Regions from separate parts of the Conyzicola sp. genome, predicted to be linked through region 3. Evidence: predicted binding sites of a transcription regulator. Region 3 holds the regulator's gene; each other region holds the start of a gene.
What was found. The regulator LexA, encoded in region 3, represses DNA repair genes until DNA is damaged. The targets are predictions, from matches to a motif close to TCGAACANNTGTTCGA.
Positions count from the first base shown of each region.

Region 1: the regulator LexA is predicted to act here: its motif matches at 2,087-2,102, upstream of AC14A7_RS10585 (HNH endonuclease signature motif containing protein).
Region 2: the regulator LexA is predicted to act here: its motif matches at 1,704-1,719, upstream of AC14A7_RS02035 (HNH endonuclease signature motif containing protein).

Region 1 is NZ_JBXMIS010000117.1:29,333-32,600, reverse strand. Features, by position in the region: gene AC14A7_RS10595 (VanZ family protein) at 1-319, opposite strand, end outside; gene gatB (Asp-tRNA(Asn)/Glu-tRNA(Gln) amidotransferase subunit GatB) at 371-1,885, opposite strand; gene AC14A7_RS10585 (HNH endonuclease signature motif containing protein) at 2,121-3,268, shown strand, end outside.
Region 2 is NZ_JBXMIS010000021.1:1,216-4,483, reverse strand. Features, by position in the region: gene AC14A7_RS02035 (HNH endonuclease signature motif containing protein) at 347-1,684, opposite strand; gene AC14A7_RS02030 (MazG family protein) at 2,216-2,851, opposite strand; gene AC14A7_RS02025 (G5 domain-containing protein) at 2,882-3,268, opposite strand, start outside.
Region 3 is NZ_JBXMIS010000017.1:19,507-22,774, reverse strand. Features, by position in the region: gene AC14A7_RS01700 (histidinol-phosphate transaminase) at 1-338, opposite strand, end outside; gene AC14A7_RS01695 (LysM peptidoglycan-binding domain-containing protein) at 369-728, opposite strand; gene lexA (transcriptional repressor LexA) at 973-1,641, shown strand; partial or broken gene AC14A7_RS01685 (DUF4184 family protein) at 1,593-2,087, opposite strand; partial or broken gene AC14A7_RS01680 (DUF4184 family protein) at 2,134-2,532, opposite strand; gene AC14A7_RS01675 (CarD family transcriptional regulator) at 2,531-3,025, shown strand; gene metE (5-methyltetrahydropteroyltriglutamate--homocysteine S-methyltransferase) at 3,165-3,268, opposite strand, start outside.

The DNA.
Region 1 (3,268 bases), on a different contig from region 3:
CGAGCGAGAGGCTGAGGGCGATGCCGCCGAGGGCCGCGACCCAGAAGAAACGGGCGCCGAAGGTGAGCACGAGCAGCAGCCCGAGCGGCATGAACATGACGATGTTGAGGGCGAACTCCCACTGCTCGCCGCTGACGCCGATGGGAAGGCGCTCGAGCATGCGAATGATCCACGTTGACGACGCGCGCACGGCGCTGCCGTCGTCGGCGGTGCTCAGGGTGATCCAGCCGATGAGGGCGACGTAACTTGCGGTTGCGACGACGAGTGGCACCCTCGTGCGTACCGGCGCGACGGGCAGGGTCAGCGGCTGGGTGTCCATCCATCCACCGTATGTGCATGCTCGCGGGGGCGAGTCAGTCGCGAGGATGACCTAGGCGTTGGCGCGCTCAAGCACGAGCTCGCGCACGCGGGCCGCGTCGGCCGTGCCCTTCATGGCCTTCATGACGGCACCGATGACGGCGCCGGCGGCCTGCACCTTGCCGTCGCGGATCTTCTCGAGCACGTCGGGCTGGGCGGCGAGCGCTTCGTCGATGGCGGCGATGAGGGCTCCGTCGTCGGAGACGACCTTCAGGCCCCTGCTTTCGACAACCTCGGTCGGGCTTCCCTCGCCGGCGACGACGCCCTCGAGCACCTGGCGCGCGAGGCGGTCGGTGAGCTCACCGCTCTCGACCAGGGCGACGAGCTCGCTGACGTGGATCGGGGCTACCAGTGTGCTCGCGTCTACGCCTGCGGCATTGGCGAGGCGGGCGATCTCGCCGGTCCACCACTTGCGGGCCTGGGCGGGGGCGGCGCCGGCGGCCACCGTCTCCTCCACCTCGACGAGCAGGCCGGAGTTCAGCACATCTTGGAACTCGAGGTCGGTGAAGCCCCACGACTCTTTGAGACGCTTGCGGCGAATGGATGGCGCTTCGGGCAGTTGGGCTCGCAGCTCCTCGATGAGTTCGAGGCTTGGCTCGACGGGAAGGAGGTCTGGCTCTGGGAAGTAGCGGTAGTCATCCGCGTCGCTCTTGGGGCGGCCCGCGCTAGTCTGGCCCGTGTCTTCGTGCCAGTGGCGGGTCTCCTGGATGATGGTGCCGCCCTTGGCGAGAATGGCGGCTTGGCGCTGGATCTCGTAGCGGATGGCGCGCTCGACGCTGCGCAGCGAGTTGACGTTCTTGGTCTCGGTGCGGGTGCCGAGCTTGCCGCTGCCGCGGGGGCTCAGCGAGATGTTGGCGTCGCAGCGGAGGTTGCCGCGCTCCATCTTGGCCTCGCTGATGCCGAGGGCAACGACGATGTCGCGGATGGCGCTCACATAGGCCTTGCCGACCTCCGGCGCGTCGTGCTCCGTGCCGGGGATCATCTTCGTGACGATCTCGACGAGGGGCACGCCAGCGCGGTTGTAGTCGACGAGCGAGTACTCTGCCCCCTGGATGCGGCCGGTGGAACCGCCGACGTGGGTGAGCTTGCCGGCGTCCTCCTCCATGTGGGCGCGCTCGATCTCGATGGTGACGACCTTGCCGCTCGCCAGCTCGATCTCGACCTGGCCGTCGAAGGCGATCGGCTCGTCGTACTGGCTGATCTGGTAGTTCTTGGCGAGGTCGGGGTAGAAGTAGTTCTTGCGCGCGAAGCGGCTCGTCGGCGCGATGCTGCAGCCGAGGGCGAGGCCAAGGCTGATGCTGTAGCGCACGGCCTTCTCGTTGACGACGGGCAGGCTGCCAGGCAGGCCGAGGTCGACCGGAGTGATGTAGGTGTTGGGCTCGGCGTGCACATTGCCGAGCGCAGCGGGGTTGGGCGCGTCGCTGAACATCTTGGTCTGGGTGTTGAGCTCGACGTGCACCTCGAAACCGAGCACAGGCTCAAAGAGTTCGAGGGCCTTGTCGTAATCCATGAGTTCTGCCTTGGCCATGGTCTCGATTCTATCGGGGGGTTGTTGGGGTGGATTCGCGGGGTGCTGTGCGTGCCACGGCTCTTGTCCTCTGCCGGTAGTTCCTCTCGCGGCTCCTCTCTCTCTCTCTCTCTCTCTCTCTCTCTCTCCCTCTCCCCGCGGCTCCTCTCCTCCACAGCTCCCCTCCTCCACAGGCCGCTCCCGAGAGTGGCATTCGGACTATCGAACATACGTTCGACAATGGGAAAATGGATGCATGACCGCGACACTCGAATCGCTCACCGCCGCAGCGGTGCAGGCGCTCGAGGCTGTGCCTCTGTCTATCGACATCATCGGTGCCCTCGGCGACGACACCCTCATGCGGCAGGTGGCCGTCGCCGCGACCCTGCAGCGGCTCGCGTCTACGCACGCCGCACTCCTGGCCGGGGAGGTTGCGCGTCGTTCTTCGCGATCGCTCGGTCATTCTGGGCTTGCGCAGCGATCCGGGTTCCGCACACCAGAGGAGCTGGTGCGCGTCGCCACCGGTTCGACGAAGCACGAGGCGTCGCACGCGGTTCGCGTGGGGTCGATCGTCGTGGATGGCGCCCTACCCACCCCAACCCAGCCGTGGCTGCGGCCGGTGTCGGCTGCGCTCGTCTCCGCGGGTATCTCGGCGGCGGGTGCAGACGCCATCCGCGCGGGTCTCGGCGAGCCGTCGGCGGCAGTGTCAGCGGCAGAGCTCGAGAGCGCCGCGTCGAGGCTCTGCTCGCTCGGCGGCTTCTCTGGCGGCTCGCTCGGCGGCTCCCCCGGCGGCTCGCTCGGCGTCGATGCCGACCAGCTGTACCGGCGCGCGCGCGAGGAGCGTGACGCGCTAGACGAGGCCGGAATCGCCGATCGAGAGCGGGCCCAGCGGCGGCAACGGTCGCTGCGCATCACCCGACTGCCCGACGGCATGTCGCGACTCACCTGGCTGCTCGACCCCGAGTCCGCCGCCGTCTGCTCCGAGCTGCTCGATCGTGCCACGTCTCCCCGCCGGGGCGGCCCGAGGTTCGTCAACTCCGACGATGCGTCGATCAGCGATGCCGTGCTCGCCGACGCGCGCACGACAGAGCAGCTCGCGTCCGACGTCTTCCTTGAGCTGCTGCGACAGGGGGCAGCCAACGACTCCTCGCGGCTTCTGTCGACCGGAGCCCCGGTGGTGCGCGTCATCGTCACGGCATCCGCGCTGGGCGCCCGCACTGGCCGCGGCTGGGTCGAGGGGCAGCCCTCCCCCGTGTCGATCGAGACGATCGAGCGGCTCTCCTGCGGCGGGGCGCTGCAGCAGGTCACCGTCGACTCCACTGGCCGGCCGCTCGACCTTGGCCGAGAGCAGCGGCTGTTCTCTCGCCACCAGCGGGTTGCACTGGCAATCAGAGACGGTGGATG
Region 2 (3,268 bases), on a different contig from region 3:
GGCCTGCACCAGCACTGGAATACATTGCGCATTCTGCGCTCTTCTAGTGCTCGGTAAGGGCGCCCTCTCCATTCGGGTTGGGGAGGGCGCCTGACCACCCGCCAGCCGCAACGCGCCTCGCACCCGGCACCCCGCGTCACCACCTCGCGCCCCGCATTTCGCGCCCCGCATTTCGCACCTCGCACCTCGCACCTCACACCTCGCACCTCGCACCTCGCACCCGGCACCTCACGCCTCGCGCCACGGGCGTTGTACGCGGCTCGCACACTGATCGGCCCCGCCGGGGGTGCGGTGATGGCACCGTGTCGTTCGGAGTGGCGTCATGACTGGGCGACCCGCGCCGGGGTCACCCCGCGCGCTGCGCACGGCTCCAGATCTCGCTTGGTGGTGCCATCGGCATCCGGCGCTCGCCATTCACTGCGGACGGTGGCAGCAGGGTGAACTCGACCCCGCGCCGCTCTATGTGCCACCCGTTGTTGTGCACCAGCAGGTGGTGATGTCGACACAGCAGGATTCCGTCGTCGACGTCGGTGCGGCCGCCGCGGGACCACGGCGTGATGTGGTGCGCCTCGGTGAAGGATGGCGGGCGATCGCAGCCGGGGAAGCGGCATCCACCGTCTCTCGCGGCGAGCGCGAGTCGCTGCTGCGCGCTGAACAGGCGCTGCGTGCGGCCAAGGCGGAGCGCCTGGCCCGCGTCGCCGACGACGACCGGCTGGATGCCGCCATCACACGCGAGGCGAGCCGCCGTCGCAAGAGAAACCGTCGCTCCCCCGGGTGTGGAACCCGTCGCCTCGAGCCGGGCGGGGCCTTCGCCGTGGCGAAGGTCGCGCTCCGCCACGAGCACCCGCACCGACGGACGACGCTGGCCGAAGACACGGCCGGCGTCGGCAGACGCCGCCACCCGCACGATGTCGACGAGTGCGTCGACCATGAGCTGGTCGAGGCTGCGCGAGTCGACCTCGAGGTTCGTCGACTGCTGGCGTGCGCGCGCATCGACGAAGCGCGGCCCACCGCGACGCGGCGAGGTAATTGCGTCGAGCGAGTCGCCTACCAGGGCCGCGGACTCGGGGTCGAGGAGGCCGGAGAGGCGCACCATGCCATCGGCGAGGGGTGAGAGCCGGAGGTACCTGCGCTCGCGCAGCTCGTGTTCACGGAGAGGCAGTGCTGCCGCGTCGAGCTCGTCGCGCAGGGCACGGGAGCGGGCGCTGAGCTGCTCCACGGTGAGGGTTGCAGACAACTCGAGCAACGAGGAGGTTGCCGCGAAGATCGCGGCCGGCGGCACCGCCGCCGACGGCTCGCCGAGCCCGGCGCGGATTGCCTCTGCTGCCTCGATCGACAGGCGGCCAGCCGCAACGGGGGTGCTGAGCGGCGAGGTCGAGTCGAGCGACCCGATGCGCACGAGTGCGCCCGCATCGCGGCGGGAGACCCCTGAGACCTGCTGCACTAGCCGCTCTGCGGAGCCGGCCCCGAGTCGCTGGGCGAGCCCGTCGTAACCGAGAGATCGATCGGAGCGCCGTGCGATCTCTGCAGCCGAGGATGCGATGGCCGCGTCGATGCGGCGTCTCGACTCGGCAAGACGGGCGTGCGCTGCGAGCAGAGCCGCGTCGTCTATCTCGGCAAAGGAACAGCCCGCGAGCGCGACGGTCGCCGCAGCGAGTGCGTCGAGTTCGTCGGTGAGGAGCATGCGTCAATTCTCCCAACCTTCGAACGTATGCTCTAGAGCGATCGAGCAATCTTGGGAGAAGTCGTATCCACAGGGGCGCGTGTGGAGAGGACGCCACACGGGCGCGTGTGGAGAGGACGCCACACGGGCGCGTGCGGAGAGGACACCTGCGGGCGCGCGGGGAGAGGACGCCTAGGCGGCGCGTGCGGAGAGGGCGCCTCGGCAACACACGCCGAGGGGCAACATGCGGAGAGGACCCAAGCAACTCCCGCCGAGAGGAACCCAATCAGCACGCACGGTGAACTCCCCAGAGCAGCCCACGTGGAACGGAACCCAGGCAACACATGCGGCGCGGAACCCAAGCACGCAAACGGAGAACACCCCCAAGCAACACCACCGGAGCGAACGCCAACACAGCAGCCCCGACACCAACGCCGACAGGCCAGCCGCGAAGCGGCCTAGGCAGCACGAGCGCAGACCCGCAGCACACCCGGAATCAGAAAGACAACCCCGCGACCCCCATCACACCAGAAGCACCAGAGGCCGCGGAACCTACTCCACCGATCGAATCTCGTCTTGCAGGGACCGCAGCGCGCCTCGCAAGGCGCGTTCGGCATCCATTCCCTGTTCGCGCGCAGCGCTCACGATGGCCAGGAGCGACGCGCCGAGCTCTGCCTCCGACGTCGGAGACACGGCAGGCACATCGGCCGGCGCCGCCACTACTCCAAGCGCGGATGCCTTGCCGAGCAGCTTGTCGGCGAGCAGTAGCGAGGGCATCGCCTGGGGCACTCCGTCGAGCACGGAGGTGCGGCCCGGCTTCTCTGCCTTCTTGAGCTCGTCCCACAGCTCGACCACCTCGGCGGCCGACGACGCCGAGGCGGAGCCGAACACGTGCGGATGCCGCCCGATCATCTTCGCGTTCATGTGCGCCGCGACATCCTCGAGGGTGAAGCGCCCCGCCTCTGCCGCGATGTCGGCGTGAAAGAGCACCTGGTAGAGCACGTCGCCAAGCTCCTCGATGAGAGCAGCGTCAGACCCCGACTCGATCGCGTCGACGAGCTCGTACGACTCCTCGAGCAGGTGGCGAACCAGCGAGCCGTGCGTCTGCTCGCGATCCCACGCGCAGCCGCCCGGCGCGCGCAGAAGCTCGAGGGTCGCGATGAGTTGCTCGAGCTCGGGGTGCGCCATCCATTCAGCCTACTGAGCGGGCCGGCACCGCTACTTGTCGCAGGCGATGCCGTCGCCGTCACGGTCGAGGTCGTAGATGTCGGTGCCGGAAATGCGCACCGGCCCCGTCACGTATGCCGGACCGTTTCCGCTTCCTCCCGCACAGTCCACATCGGAGGCGATCGGCACGCATGGGCTCGAGTAGTTGGGATCGCACCCGCCCGCCGGTGCGGCGAACGGCACCGGAGCGGGAGGTGGAGGAGCGACGTACGTGCCAATGGTCGTGACCTCATCCAGAGGCGCGATGATGACCTCGTCCGAGACCAACTCCCGGGATGCCTCCACCCCGTCGATGTACGTCACCAGGTAGACCATCGCTCGAGTGCCCGGCGCACCAACAGTCGTAACCGATGTCACTCCGGCCGCCACAGTCGCGTC
Region 3 (3,268 bases):
AAGATCAGCACGCTGCGCCCCGGGCCGCCGAACGCCTGCAGGATCTGCTGCAGAACCTCGTTGGAGCCGTTCGCCGCCCACAGGTTGTCGCGCGTCAGGCCGTGCCCGAGGTAGCTCGCGAGCCCTTCGCGGAGCTCGGTGAACTCCCGGTCGGGGTAGCGGTTGACGGTGAGGATCGCGGCGGCGAGGGATTCGACCATGTCGCGGGCGACATCCTCGGGAATCGGGTGCGTGTTCTCGTTGACATTGAGGGCGACGCGAACCGCCTTCTGCGGGGCGCCGTAGGGGTGCTTGCCGCGCAGGTCGTCGCGAATGGGGAGGTCGTCGAGAGAAGTCACGCGCTCCAGCGTATTCGGCGCGGGGCGCTGTTACTGCTGTGCGTACTTGGTCGGGATCGCGAGCTGCTGGCCCGGCTCGATCTGCGACGACGACATGCCGTTGAAGGCGAGGATGTCGCTGATCACATCACGCGGATCGGCCGTCGGGGCGATGTCGGTGGCAAGAGCCCATAGGGACTCCCCCGCCTCGACCGTCACGTACTCGTACTCAACCCCCGGCTGCGCCACCTGCTGCGTGGCAACCGCGCCGCCGCCGTTGAGGGCGAAGAGCGCCGCAGCGACCACCAGCGGGAGCGCGGCGAGCGAGGTGAACACCGCGCGACCGCGCGGCGTCAGGCGCAGGTGGGACTTGGGAGCCGCGAACCCGAAATCCATGCCTACTGCAGTCATTGCCTTCTCCTCTACGGGGGTTTCGTATCCGGCACTCGGCCGGGAGTGCCGGATACGAAGCTTTGTTCCGAACATATATTCGATTGACGTCTTTTTCAAGTCGATATTCGAAACTGTTCGAACATTTCTTTGCACAACACTCGAATATGTCTTTGGTTTTGCGCCTGCCAGCGGATACTCTTTCGAATGTCTGGTTCTCACCCAACCAGCGACCACTGACATTCGAACGTTGAAGGAGCCGATCGTGGCCGATGAAGAACGCACACGCCGGCGCACGAGCCTGAGCGACAAGCAGCTCGCCATCCTCGACGTCATCCAGAAGTCGGTGACGGCGCGGGGCTACCCGCCGAGCATGCGCGAGATCGGCGACGCCGTCGGGCTCTCCTCGCTGTCGAGCGTCACCCACCAGCTCAACCAGCTCGAGCTCAGCGGCTACCTTCGCCGCGACCCCAACCGGCCGCGCGCCCTCGAGGTACTCATCGAGATGCCGTCGATCGATGACGACGCTCCGGCCGAGTCGAGCGCGCCGTCCGTCGGCGACGCTGCAATGGTGCCGCTCGTCGGCCGCATCGCCGCCGGTATCCCGATCACGGCAGACCAGCAGGTCGACGAGGTCTTCCCGCTCCCCCGCCAGCTCGTCGGCAAGGGCGAGCTGTTCATGCTCAAGGTCGTCGGCGAGTCGATGATCGACGCCGCCATCATGGACGGCGACTGGGTCGTCGTACGCCAGCAGAAGACGGCGGAGAATGGCGAGATCGTGGCCGCCATGCTCGACAACGAGGCGACCGTCAAGGTCTTCCGCCAGCGCGACGGCCACACCTGGCTGCTGCCGCAGAACTCTGCCTTCGAGCCGATCCTCGGTGACTACGCCGAGGTGCTCGGCAAGGTCGTGGCGGTGCTGCGGTCGCTGTAGTCACGTAGCGCGAAGCGCCACACGAGCGCGAGCACGACGACAACAGCAATCACGCAGCCGGCCGCAGCACAGAAAGCGAAGAACCACACGCTGCCACCGAGAGGGTTGCCTCCGCGCACGACAGCGACCGCCCAGAGCGCGGCCATGACGACGAACAGCGTGGATGCGGTGAGCACCCACCCGAATACTCGCTGCCCCTGCGTCAGCCGGCCTGCAACCGCAATCCGCGGCGTGCGCAGTGCCCAGCGCCACGTCCACCACGCGATGATCCCTGCGCCGACAACCGAGAAGCCGAAGTGCAGCGCCCGCAGAACGGTGAACTGGCCAACGTCGCCCTGCATCCACTCCCACTGCTCGGAGAGCCAGCCGACGTGGGTCGGAAGGTCGAGCAGCAGGTGCGTGAGAACGCCAATCTCGAGGGCGACCAGAGTCAGCGCTGCATGAGCGACGCGGTTGCGGCACGGGCGGCACGGGCCGCATCCTTTCTCGCAGCCATGCCGGCGAGTAGTCGAGCACGGGTGCCCGCAGCAGCCAGAACCAGAGCAGGAGCGCTGCTATGCCGACCGGCAGGTCGATCAGGACGATGCCAGGGAAGGAGTGGCTCGCCGAGCGAGTGAGCCCGAGGGGCACGAAGTACTGGAGGTCCGGCGCCATCGACCCGATCACGAGGGCGGCGGCGGGCAGCGGGGTGCGGGCGAACGGGAGGATTGCGACGGCGTGGCTTGGCGTGAATGGCACCCAGCCAGTCTTGTTGCTTGCGGCAGCATCCCGCGTCCGTCTCGAGAATGACCCCGTCAGCGGTGGCGCACTATAGCTGGTAAACTTGGTGTCTGCTTCTCGCGCGGCCGTATCACGGCAACACGCCAATTCAACAGACAGGGATGCCCACATGCAGTTCACCATCGGAGAAACCCTTGTCTACCCGCACCACGGTGCCGTCACGATCACCAAGCTCGACAAGGTCATGGTCAAGGGCGAAGAGAAGACCTACATGACCCTCGACGTGCACACGTCAGAGCTCACCATCAAGGTGCCGATCGACTCCGCAGAACTCGTCGGTGTGCGCGACGTCATCGACGCTGCCGGCGTCGAGGCCGTCTTCGAGGTGCTGCGCAGCGAGTTCGTCGAGGAGCCGGGCAACTGGTCGCGCCGTTACAAGGCCAACCAGGAGAAGATGGCCTCGGGTAGCGTCTACCGCGTCGGCGAGGTCGTGCGCGACCTGTGGCGTCGCGAGCAGGACCACGGCGTGTCCGCCGGCGAGAAGCGCATGCTGCTCAAGGCCCGCCAGGTGCTCATCTCCGAGCTCGCGCTCGCGCAGAAGGTGTCTGACGAAGACGCCTCCATCATCCTGGATGAGGTGCTTCAGGGCACCAAGGCCGCCTAGGTCCTAAACGAAAAGAGCCCCGCTTCGGCGGGGCTTTTTTCATGCCCGAGACCGGGCACGTGAAGCTCGGCCGCCTCGGGGACCCAGTTGTGACCTCAAGCGAGGTGCTACAACGGGGGCCCCGAGGCCGCAGCTGGAGCTACGACGCAGAAACGCGGGCGCGCACTGCCTGCGTGGCCGCGACCACGTTGCGCAGCGACTCGACCGTCTCGGCATAGCCACGGGTCTTGAGTCCGCAGTCCG